3 regions of the Pseudomonas sp. Hz4 genome follow, and region 3 is predicted to be linked to each of the others. Evidence: riboswitches for the same ligand, from Rfam matches in the RefSeq annotation. Region 3 holds a riboswitch; each other region holds the start of a gene.
The links. Region 3 has a riboswitch for cobalamin ahead of cobO (cob(I)yrinic acid a,c-diamide adenosyltransferase). Riboswitches for the same ligand answer to the same signal wherever they lie in the genome.
Positions count from the first base shown of each region.

Region 1: linked by a shared signal. The riboswitch ahead of ACYZTR_RS11620 (ABC transporter substrate-binding protein) and the one ahead of cobO (cob(I)yrinic acid a,c-diamide adenosyltransferase) in region 3 are both predicted to bind cobalamin.
Region 2: linked by a shared signal. The riboswitch ahead of ACYZTR_RS16830 (CbtB domain-containing protein) and the one ahead of cobO (cob(I)yrinic acid a,c-diamide adenosyltransferase) in region 3 are both predicted to bind cobalamin.

Region 1 covers NZ_CM142719.1:2,553,270-2,556,539, forward strand. Annotated here, with positions in the region: gene ACYZTR_RS11610 (ABC transporter ATP-binding protein) at 1-12, opposite strand, end outside; gene ACYZTR_RS11615 (FecCD family ABC transporter permease) at 9-1,013, opposite strand; gene ACYZTR_RS11620 (ABC transporter substrate-binding protein) at 1,022-2,035, opposite strand; cobalamin riboswitch at 2,175-2,377, opposite strand; partial or broken gene ACYZTR_RS11625 (AraC family transcriptional regulator) at 2,513-2,575, shown strand; gene ACYZTR_RS11630 (eCIS core domain-containing protein) at 2,717-3,270, shown strand, end outside.
Region 2 covers NZ_CM142719.1:3,691,733-3,695,002, forward strand. Annotated here, with positions in the region: cobalamin riboswitch at 37-249, opposite strand; gene ACYZTR_RS16825 (IS110 family RNA-guided transposase) at 570-1,595, opposite strand; cobalamin riboswitch at 1,777-2,005, shown strand; gene ACYZTR_RS16830 (CbtB domain-containing protein) at 2,126-2,329, shown strand; gene ACYZTR_RS16835 (CbtA family protein) at 2,340-3,047, shown strand; gene ACYZTR_RS16840 (cobalamin biosynthesis protein) at 3,044-3,270, shown strand, end outside.
Region 3 covers NZ_CM142719.1:4,346,682-4,349,951, reverse strand. Annotated here, with positions in the region: gene ACYZTR_RS19815 (PQQ-dependent sugar dehydrogenase) at 1-373, opposite strand, end outside; gene ACYZTR_RS19810 (hypothetical protein) at 442-1,026, opposite strand; cobalamin riboswitch at 1,181-1,414, shown strand; gene cobO (cob(I)yrinic acid a,c-diamide adenosyltransferase) at 1,496-2,107, shown strand; gene ACYZTR_RS19800 (cobyrinate a,c-diamide synthase) at 2,118-3,270, shown strand, end outside.

The sequences.
Region 1 (3,270 bases), 1.8 Mb from region 3:
GGCAGCATTCATCGAGCATTCCTCCGACCGATCAGGATCAACGCGAACACCGGCGCGCCAACCAATGCGGTGATGACGCCGACCGGGATCACCTGGCCTTTGATCAGCGTCCGGGAGAGGATATCGGCGGCGATCAGAAACACTGCACCACCCAGCGCGCTCGCCGGCAGCAGACGCGCATGCCGGGTGCCCAGCAGCAGTCGCACGGCATGGGGGATGACCAGGCCGACGAAACCGATGGAGCCGACAATCGACACCATCACTGCCGTCACCAGTGCGGCGCAGCTGATCAACAAAAATTGCACTCGGCGTACTGGAATGCCGAGCGAGGCGGCTGAGTCGGCACCAAAAGTGAAGGCATCCAGCGCCCGACGGTGCCACAGGCACACCGCGAGACCGGTCAATGCCACGGGCACCGACAGCCACACCGATGGCCAGCGCACGCCGCTGAGATTGCCCAGCAACCAGAACATGATGCCGCGGGCCTGTTCGGAACTGGCCGACTTGGTGATCAGAAACGCGGTGAGCGCATTGAACAACTGCGAACCGGCAATCCCCGCCAGGATGATTTGCCCGGTGCCGCCGTTTGAACCACTGGCGCGGGCCAGCAAAACAACCACGGCAAAGGCGGCAACGGCGCCGGCAAACGCCCCCACCGAGAGCGAAATCAACCCCGCCCCGAGACCCAGCAATGCCACCAGTACAGCGCCTGTCGAGGCGCCGGCGGAAATGCCGAGCAGATAAGGATCGGCCAGCGGGTTGCGCAACAGCGATTGCAGGATCACCCCGCAGGTGGCCAGGCCCGCACCGCAGGCCGCTGCCACCAGCGCGCGGGTCAGGCGGTAATTCCAGACGATGCCTTCGTCTATCGGGTCGAGGACATAACCGGCAGTCCACAGTTTGTTCGCCAGCACCTGGAACACCACACTCGGTTCGATGCTCGTTTCACCGATGGTCACACCGGCAATCACGGCCAACAGCAGTGTCAGCAATGCCAGCAGCGTACGAATCAGCACCCTGGTCATTTCTGCAGGTCGTAGCCGTTGATGGCTGATGCCAGGGTTTCAAGACCGTCGAACATTCTCACGCTGGCCTGCATGGCCATGGCGTCGAGGATGATGATGCGGTTGTTTTTCACGGCGTCCATGTTGCGGGTCACCGGGTCGCTGCGCAGGAATTCCACTTTCTTTTGATAGTCGTCAGCCGGGAATCGACGGCGATCCATGCGTGCGATGACCAGGAAGGTCGGGTTGGCCTTGGCGATGGTTTCCCAGCCGACTGTTGGCCATTCTTCATCAGACTGAACCACGTTGCGCACACCCAACGTATTCATCATGAAGTCGGGAATGCCCTTGTGCCCGGCGACATAGGGGTCGATATCCAGACTGGCGCTGGAGAACCAGAACAGCGCACTGGTGTGCTTCAGATCCTTGTTCTGTACGGTGGCAATGGACTTGGCCAGGCTGGCCTTGAGTTGGGCGGTCAGCTGCTGGCCACGTTCCTGCGCATCGAAAATTTCAGCCAATTGGCTGATGCTTTTGTAGAGGCTGTCGATGTGAAATGCCTCCAGACGTGTGCCATCGGCACCGACCAGGTTGTCCTTGGCTTCGCAGTCGGACGGCATCAAGTAGGTCGGGATTTTCAGTTCGTGAAACTGGTCGCGAGTACCGACCACGCCTTGCGGACCGACCATCCACTCCAACTCCACTGCCACCAGCTGTGGACGCTTGCCGATCACCGCCTCGAAACTCGGCTCGTTGTCGGCCAGGCGTTCGATCGTCTCGTTCTCTGTCTTGTGCGTGGCCAGCACATCGTTGAACCACAGCGAAGTGCCGACCAGCGTGTTGCCAAGGCCCATGGCGTAGAACATTTCAGTGCCCGCCTGGCCGATGGTCACGACACGGCTGGGTGCCTGCTGAAAGGTCAGCGTGCTGCCACAGTTCTCGACGGTCAGGGGATAGTGGGTCGGGGCCGCATGGGCGAGGGTGGACAGACCCAGGGCAGTGGCGAGGGTGGCAAGGCGGAACAGCAGCATGACGCAATCTCCATTTGACCGTACAAGAGCAGGGGTACGGACTGGAAACACATCATCGAACGCTGCCATTGAAGCAGTGAAGTGCCGATCACTCAGGAACGCTCGGCGCAAGGATGTCCTTCCCGAACACCCCGCCGGTTAGTGATTTACTTGGCCGGCAGGTCTCCTGACTGATGCGTCGTCGCCAGGCTCCAGCCTTCCCGGGAGTGATCCCAGTGGCAGTTCAGGAGCAGGCTCAGCACCTACAGTTGCGGGGGCAGTTCCGTTTGATGCCGTGTCAGGCATCTTGGATTCCCTATTAATCCCATTTGGAAACCGGCGGCCGGCATGGTAGTCGATCATGCCGTATATCACCACTGAGCGCTGTTGGCTGATAACAGGCTGTCGTCATGTATCCATGACAATTATTTGAATGTATTGATCGTCGATTTTACGATGACGCCAACAACGTCTCCACTCGCACGAGGCTCCTGATGCATCCTGACTTTCGACGGTTTCAACGAACTCGACTCGCTGATCGCGCTCGGCATCCTCAACCGGGATAACTGTCTGTTCACGACTGACTTTCTCAGGGCGTGAAGCGGTCATCGAGAAGAGACCGACAGCGATACGCTAAAGTTATGCGGGTCGTCGATCAATTGTGACCCACTGTTCGTGCTGCGTCCGTCCTTGGAGCGCCCAATGCCGCCTATCACCACGCGCCTGGTGGCGCTGTTTGTTCTTTGCCTGACGCTTGAAGTGCCGGCCCAGACCAACGCCTGCCCAGCTGGCGAGAAACAAGTGTGCCTGGACAGCTGCATCTGCCTGCCAGACGCAGGACAGCTGCTCAGCCCCCTGTCTGATGGCATCTTCCAGATCGCGGCACCTGCCTTGGCGCTGTGGCTGACCCAAGCCCGCGCTGAAGCAGCCAACGCCGGCATCCAACCCATTCCACCGCACATCCGGGAGCAACTGCTGCGCTGGTACGACCCCAGCGTCCTCGATACCGCGCGCTACAAGGTTAGCGACAACGGCCAATTCAGCACCGCCACTGCCATGCTGCAAAACCCCGATGTCGGTGCCGTGACGCTGATCGACATCATCCTCTTCCGGGACGCTCAAACCGCAGAACAGAACATCGCGCTCTGGGCTCACGAATTAAAGCATGTGCAGCAGTATCAGGAATGGGGGGTAGAAGGATTCGCCCAGCGGTATACACAAGATTTCAATGCTGTGGAGGCGCCGGCTTATGCCAT
Region 2 (3,270 bases), 650 kb from region 3:
AAGAGTTCGCCACCGGATCACCCCGCCCGGTTGAAAGTGAGAATCTGTGTCGAGGCAGGTCTCCTGGCTGACGGCTTGCCAGTCGTTCGACTGACGTAGGCTGCGCCTTCCCGCGGACCCGATAGACAGGGCTTGCAGTGGCGTGGCAGCCAACAGAACCGTTCACAGTTGCGGGGGCAGCCGCGGCATCGACCGCGTTCCCTTCTTAGCTTCGGCAGACGCCGAAGAACCTCGAAAGCGCAAGGCTACGCATCGTGTGAGGGCGGGTCAATGTCTTGTGGCAGCCGTACCGGCCCCTTCGCGAGCAGGCTCGCTCCCACATCTATGGTTACCCCCTTTTCTGCAATACTGTTTTTGATGCGTGGTTGGCTTGCTTTCATCTATCCGGCGTCTGAGTGGGGTTGTGGCCCCCGCGCCTCGATGAGAATCGATGCCCGACGATCCTAATTATTCGAACGGCCTTTCAGCCGTGTGGGAGCTCAGGGTTGTCGTCAGGCCGGTTGGCCGTTCACGTCATCTGTTATCCAGCATCGCAAAACCAGGTGGGTGGTGCTCGGGTGACAGCAGGGTCAGGCGTTCATCGCGGTTGGCCCTGCATCGAATTCAGAGTGGTGTGCCGCAATCGCCCAGGCGATCCTCGCCAGCTTATTGGCCAGCGCGCAGACCACATGGTTGGAGTGATGGTGGGCTAATAGCTGCCGGACCCAGTCCGCCAGCCAGCCTTTCTGGCGCTCCAGCTGCATCAAGTAGACACGGGCGCACTGGATGAGCAGGCGCCTCTGGTTGCGATCACCGCGCTTGCTGATGCCCAATAGAACGGTCTTGCCGCCCGTGGAATGCTGTTTGGGCACCAGCCCGATCGAGGCCGAATAGCCTCGCCCGCATTTGAACTGTTTGCCATCACCCAACTCGGCAGCCAGGACGGTGGAGGTGATCGGGCCGACACACGGCATGGTCATCAAACGAGATGCCAGATCATCTTCAGCGGCCTGGCATTGCACTCGCTTATCCAGTGCCTTGATCCGCTCATTCAGGTAGTTGAAGTGCTCATGTAGCATCGTCAGAATTATTTTGATGTCTTCAGAAAATGAACTCGCCTCAAGTAGCGTCGGCAGATCGTTGATCGATTTGAAGCCTGGGGCCAAGCTGACGCCAACCTCCAGAAGGGCTGCGTGAATCCGATTGACGGTCGCGGTGCGGTCTTTGATGAACGAATCCCGTGTCGAGTTGAGCATGGCCAACGCCTGCTGAGCCTGGGTCTTGGGGGCGACAAAGCGCATCGTTGGGCGGGTCGCTGCCTCGCAGATCGCCTCGGCGTCAGCGAAGTCGTTCTTGTTGCTTTTCACATAAGGACGCACGAGATGAGGCGCAATGAGCTTGGGCGTATGTCCCAGCTTTGCGACCTCCTGCGCCATGAAGTGGGCGCCGCCACAGGCTTCCATCACGACGATGCAGGGATCGAGGTTCGCCAGGTGTTGGATCAGCGCCACTCGAGTAAACTTTTTGCGCTGGAGCTCATGACCACGATCATCTTGAGCATGCAGGTGAAAGGAGTGTTTTCCCAGGTCGATGGCGGCAATAGCTACTTTGTTCATGGCAACGGTCTCCGATAGGCCCCCTGTGAAAGCTTAGTGGGCGATCACAGGGGGCGGCGGGGGTAGCCATTTCATTATTGTAATGCGGTCACCTGTGGGAGCGGGCTTGCTCGCGAAGGACGCGACTCGGTATCCAAGTGAGAACCCTTGCCAATTGACGCCCAACCCCCGCCCATGCTCTCCTACGCACTGTGTTACGGGTGCCCTTCACAGGGTGAAACGGGAAACCGGTGAATCATGTGCTTTCCTCTAAAGTCATGTCAGTCCGGTGCTGCCCCCGCAACGGTAAGCGAGCGAAGCGTCAGAACCACTGTGCCAGCAGTTCAGCATGGGAAGGTGATGCTTGCAGGTCAGGGCGAAAGCCAACGCCCCTCGTGAGCCCGGAGACCGGCCCGCAACACAAAGTGACCATTACGATCACTGAATGACAAACCCGCGGTGGGCGGGCGCTGTTTGAACCTCTGCGCGCCCGACTCGCAGGGGTCTTCCATGCGCTCTATTCACCCGCTGACAGACCAGAGGGAAGCGCCATGTCGATCATCAGCAGTACCGGCAGCAACACCGATAAGAGCACCGCCAGCACCACCACGACCCTGACTCAACGCCTGACCGCCGCGGTGTGTGCGTCGATCCTTGGCGCTAGCCTGGTGTATTTCGCCGGTTTCTCGCACATCGAAGCGGTGCACAATGCCGCGCACGATACCCGCCACAGCTCTGCATTCCCGTGCCATTGAGGCTGCTGACATGATCAAGCGTATTGCGCAAACCGCAGGGTTCACCGGGCTTCTGGCCGCCTTGCTGCTGACCCTGCTGCAAAGCTTCTGGGTGGCTCCGCTGATTCTGCAGGCCGAGACTTACGAAAAATCCGAGCCCGCCGCTGTTGCAGTTCACGAACACGCCGCGGGTGCTGTCGCCGCTCACACCCACGACGCCGAAGCCTGGGAACCGGAAGACGGCTGGCAGCGCGTGCTGTCGACCACGGGCGGCAACCTGGTGGTAGCGGTCGGTTTCGCCCTGATGCTCGCCGGCCTCTATACCTTGCGCGCACCGACCAAAACCTCCCAAGGCCTGCTCTGGGGCCTGGCCGGTTATGCGACGTTCGTGCTGGCGCCAACCCTCGGTCTGCCGCCTGAGCTGCCGGGCACTGCCGCTGCTGATTTGGCGCAACGGCAGATCTGGTGGATCAGCACTGCCGCCTCCACTGCAGCCGGCATCGCATTGATCGTGTTCAGCCGCCACTGGTTGATGAAAGTGCTCGGCGTGGCCATTCTGGCCGTTCCTCACGTGATCGGCGCACCACAACCGGAAGTCCACTCGATGCTGGCTCCAGAAGCGTTGGAAGCTCAGTTCAAAATCGCTTCGCAGCTGACCAACGTTGCGTTCTGGCTGGCCCTGGGCTTGATCAGTGCCTGGTTGTTCCGCCGCAAAAGCGATGGTCAATACCACGCATGACTGACACTAGCGCCGCGCCGACCCTGGTGGTCGGCCTGGGCTGCCAGCGCGGCTGCCCCGTCAGCACGCTGCGGGCGTTGCTCGATCAGGCGTTACAGGCTTATAAAATCGAGCTCCACCAGATCAAGGCATTGGCCAGCATTGACCTGAAGCGCGAAGAACCTGGTTTGATCGAATTGGCTGAACAGCTAGCGCTGCCACTGATGTACTTCAGCAGTGAACA
Region 3 (3,270 bases):
GGACGCCGGCACCGGCGCGGCCCATGACTTTCTTCATGACCCAACCCTTGATGCCTTTGCCGTCATCAGGTTTAGGTGGCGCGTTGGTTTCGGCGACCAGCACGTCGCCATTGGGCAGCACATAAAGCCAGCGCGGGTGATCGAGACCTTCAGCAAAGGCCGCCACCTGAGTCCCTGTCGTGGCGATGGGTTTCGCGCCGTCCGGCCAGCCGATCGCGGGGGCGATGTTCATCGTCGGGATCAGGGTTTTGTTGGGTTCTGGCAGCTTGGGCGAGGGGCCGGTGCCGTCGGAGACTTGCAGCCTGGAGGTTTCACCACAGGCGGCAAGCCCTCCGGCGAGCACAATGACGAGAGCGAGCTGAGGCTTGCGCATGCTGATCTTCCCTATGAATGCATTGACCTAATCAATAGAGAAGCGCAGGTGCACGATGGTTCAACCGGTCAGCCGCGGGCTTCCTTGAACAGCACGGCGATGCCGGGGTGATAGTTGCCGGCTTCGTTGCGCAACTTGCGATACGCGTAGGGGAAATACCAGGCCACCGCGCAGGTGTGTTCCTTTTGCAGGTCGTCGACCATGTCTTGGAGTTCTTCCGGGGTAGCGCTTTGTTGGGCTTTTTGCGGCGCAACGAACAGGCAGCCGAGTTTCAGGTCGCTGGCGTAGCTGATGCGCTTGGCGTCGCTGGTGATGTCCTGCAATGCTTGAGTCAGGTTCAGGCTGTTGACGCGTGGCCAGCGCTGGGTCGCCTGAAGGTAAGCGCGTTCTTCGCGGGTCGCGATAAACAGATCGGCGCGGCCATTGCGTTCGCCTTCTTCGGTCTGTTTACGGGTCGGCGTTTGTTGCAGTGTCACCATTTCCGCCATCCACGCAGCGGCGGACAGCAGGCTCAGGTTGGCTTTTTCATCGAACCAGTAAGGCGTGTCGTTATCGCCGCGCACGGCGTTGTAGCGGTCAATACAGTCAAACCAGCGTTCCAGCACCGGGCGCAGGAATTCCAGCTTCGGATTGCTGATGATCATGCCTTGCATGTGGCTCACCTTTGTTTTTGTGTTGTGAGATTATGGCTCTTTGATATCACTGCTGAGAGTGTGGCACAAGATTGGCGTCAGATAATTGATCGACGGCAGTTATTCGCTCGCAGGCCGCCCGTCTTCAATTGACGCTCCATCCCCAACCCTCTAACCTTCGCGGCTTGTTTCAGGTGCTCTGTGACCTTGGTCGACAGAGTGAAACAGGGAAGCCGGTGAGTGCGTTCATTCAACTAATGAAGAACCACGATCCCGGCGCTGCCCCCGCAACGGTAAATGAGTGAAGACTGCGCCTTGAGCCACTGTGTTGATGTCGACATGGGAAGGCGCGCAGTCAGGCGAATCGCCGCTCATGAGCCCGGAGACCGGCCTGATCCATCCAGCGGCATCACGGTGGGCGATGCCAGGCTTTTTGCCGTCTATTCTTGTGCCTGCCCGCCGTTATCCAGCCTCAACGGAGAGCTCCCCCATGACTGATACCCCCGATCGTGACGAACGTCATCTGGCGCGCATGCTGCGCAAAAAAGCCGTGATCGACGAACGCATCGCCAACTCCCCGAATGAATGCGGCCTGCTGCTGGTGCTGACCGGCAACGGCAAAGGCAAAAGCAGTTCGGCCTTTGGCATGCTCGCCCGGTCCATGGGCCACGGCATGCAGTGTGGCGTGGTGCAGTTCATCAAGGGGCGCAACAGCACCGGCGAAGAACTGTTTTTCCGGCGCTTCCCGGAACAGGTGCGTTTTCATGTGATGGGCGAGGGCTTCACCTGGGAAACCCAGGATCGCCACCGTGACATCGCCGCCGCCGAAGCTGCGTGGGCGGTGTCCCGCGAATTGCTGCGTGATCCGTCGATTGGCCTGGTGGTGCTGGATGAGTTGAACATTGCGCTCAAGCACGGTTACCTCGATCTGGATCAGGTGCTCAGCGATTTGCAGGCGCGTCCGCCGATGCAGCATGTGGTGGTTACCGGTCGCGGCGCCAAACCGGAGATGATCGAACTGGCCGACACGGTCACCGAAATGGGCGTGATCAAACACGCGTTCCAGGCCGGGATCAAAGCGCAAAAAGGCGTCGAGCTGTGAATACTACTTTATGAAAATCAGCCATCACTGCCCGGCGGTGCTGATCGCCGCGCCGGCCTCCGGTCAGGGCAAGACCACCGTCACCGCTGCGCTGGCCCGTTTGCATCGCAATCAGGGGCGCAAGGTTCGCGTGTTCAAGTGCGGCCCGGACTTTCTCGACCCGATGATTCTTGAGCGCGCCAGTGGTGCGCCGGTGTATCAACTGGACATGTGGATGGTCGGCGAGCAGGAAAGTCGTCGTCTGTTGTGGGAAGCCGCCGGCGAAGCTGACCTGATCCTCATCGAAGGCGTCATGGGGCTGTTTGACGGTACGCCGTCCAGCGCTGACCTGGCGCGGCATTTCGGTGTGCCGGTGCTGGGTGTGATCGACGGCACCGCCATGGCCCAGACCTTCGGCGCACTGGCGTTGGGGTTGGCGCGCTATCAGCCGGATTTGCCGTTTGCCGGTGTGCTGGCCAACCGCGTCGGTACCCTGCGTCACGCGCAATTACTTGAAGGCAGCCTCACTGAAGGTTTGCGCTGGTACGGCGCCTTGTCCCGGGAAACCGGGATCGAATTGCCAAGTCGCCATTTGGGTCTGGTTCAGGCCAGTGAGTTGAACGATCTCGATCTGCGCCTCGATGCGGCCGCCGATGCGTTGGCCAGCAGTTGCGAGGTCGCGCTGCCACCGGCCGTCGAATTCGCCGCCCCGGATGTGCTTGAAGCCGAGCCGTTGCTGACGGGTGTGCGAATTGCCGTGGCCCGTGACGAAGCGTTCGCCTTCACCTACGGTGCCAGCCTGGATTTGTTGCGGGCGATGGGCGCTGAGTTGTCGTTTTTCTCGCCGATCCGCGATACCCGATTGCCCGATGCCGACAGTCTCTATCTGCCGGGCGGCTACCCCGAGCTGCACCATGTGGCGCTGTCGCAAAACAGCTCGATGCTGACCGCGATCCGCGCCCACCACGCGGCTGGCAAGCCCTTGCTGGCCGAATGTGGCGGCATGCTGTATCTGCTCGACTCGTTGACCGATGTCGAGGGCACTCGCGCTGAATTGGTCGGCCTGCTGGCAGGGGATGCAGTGATGCAAAAGCGTCTGGCTGCGTTGGCGTTGCAGGCGGTCGAATTGCCCGAAGGCTTGTTGCGCGGGCACACCTATCACCATTCGCTGACCAGCACCGAGC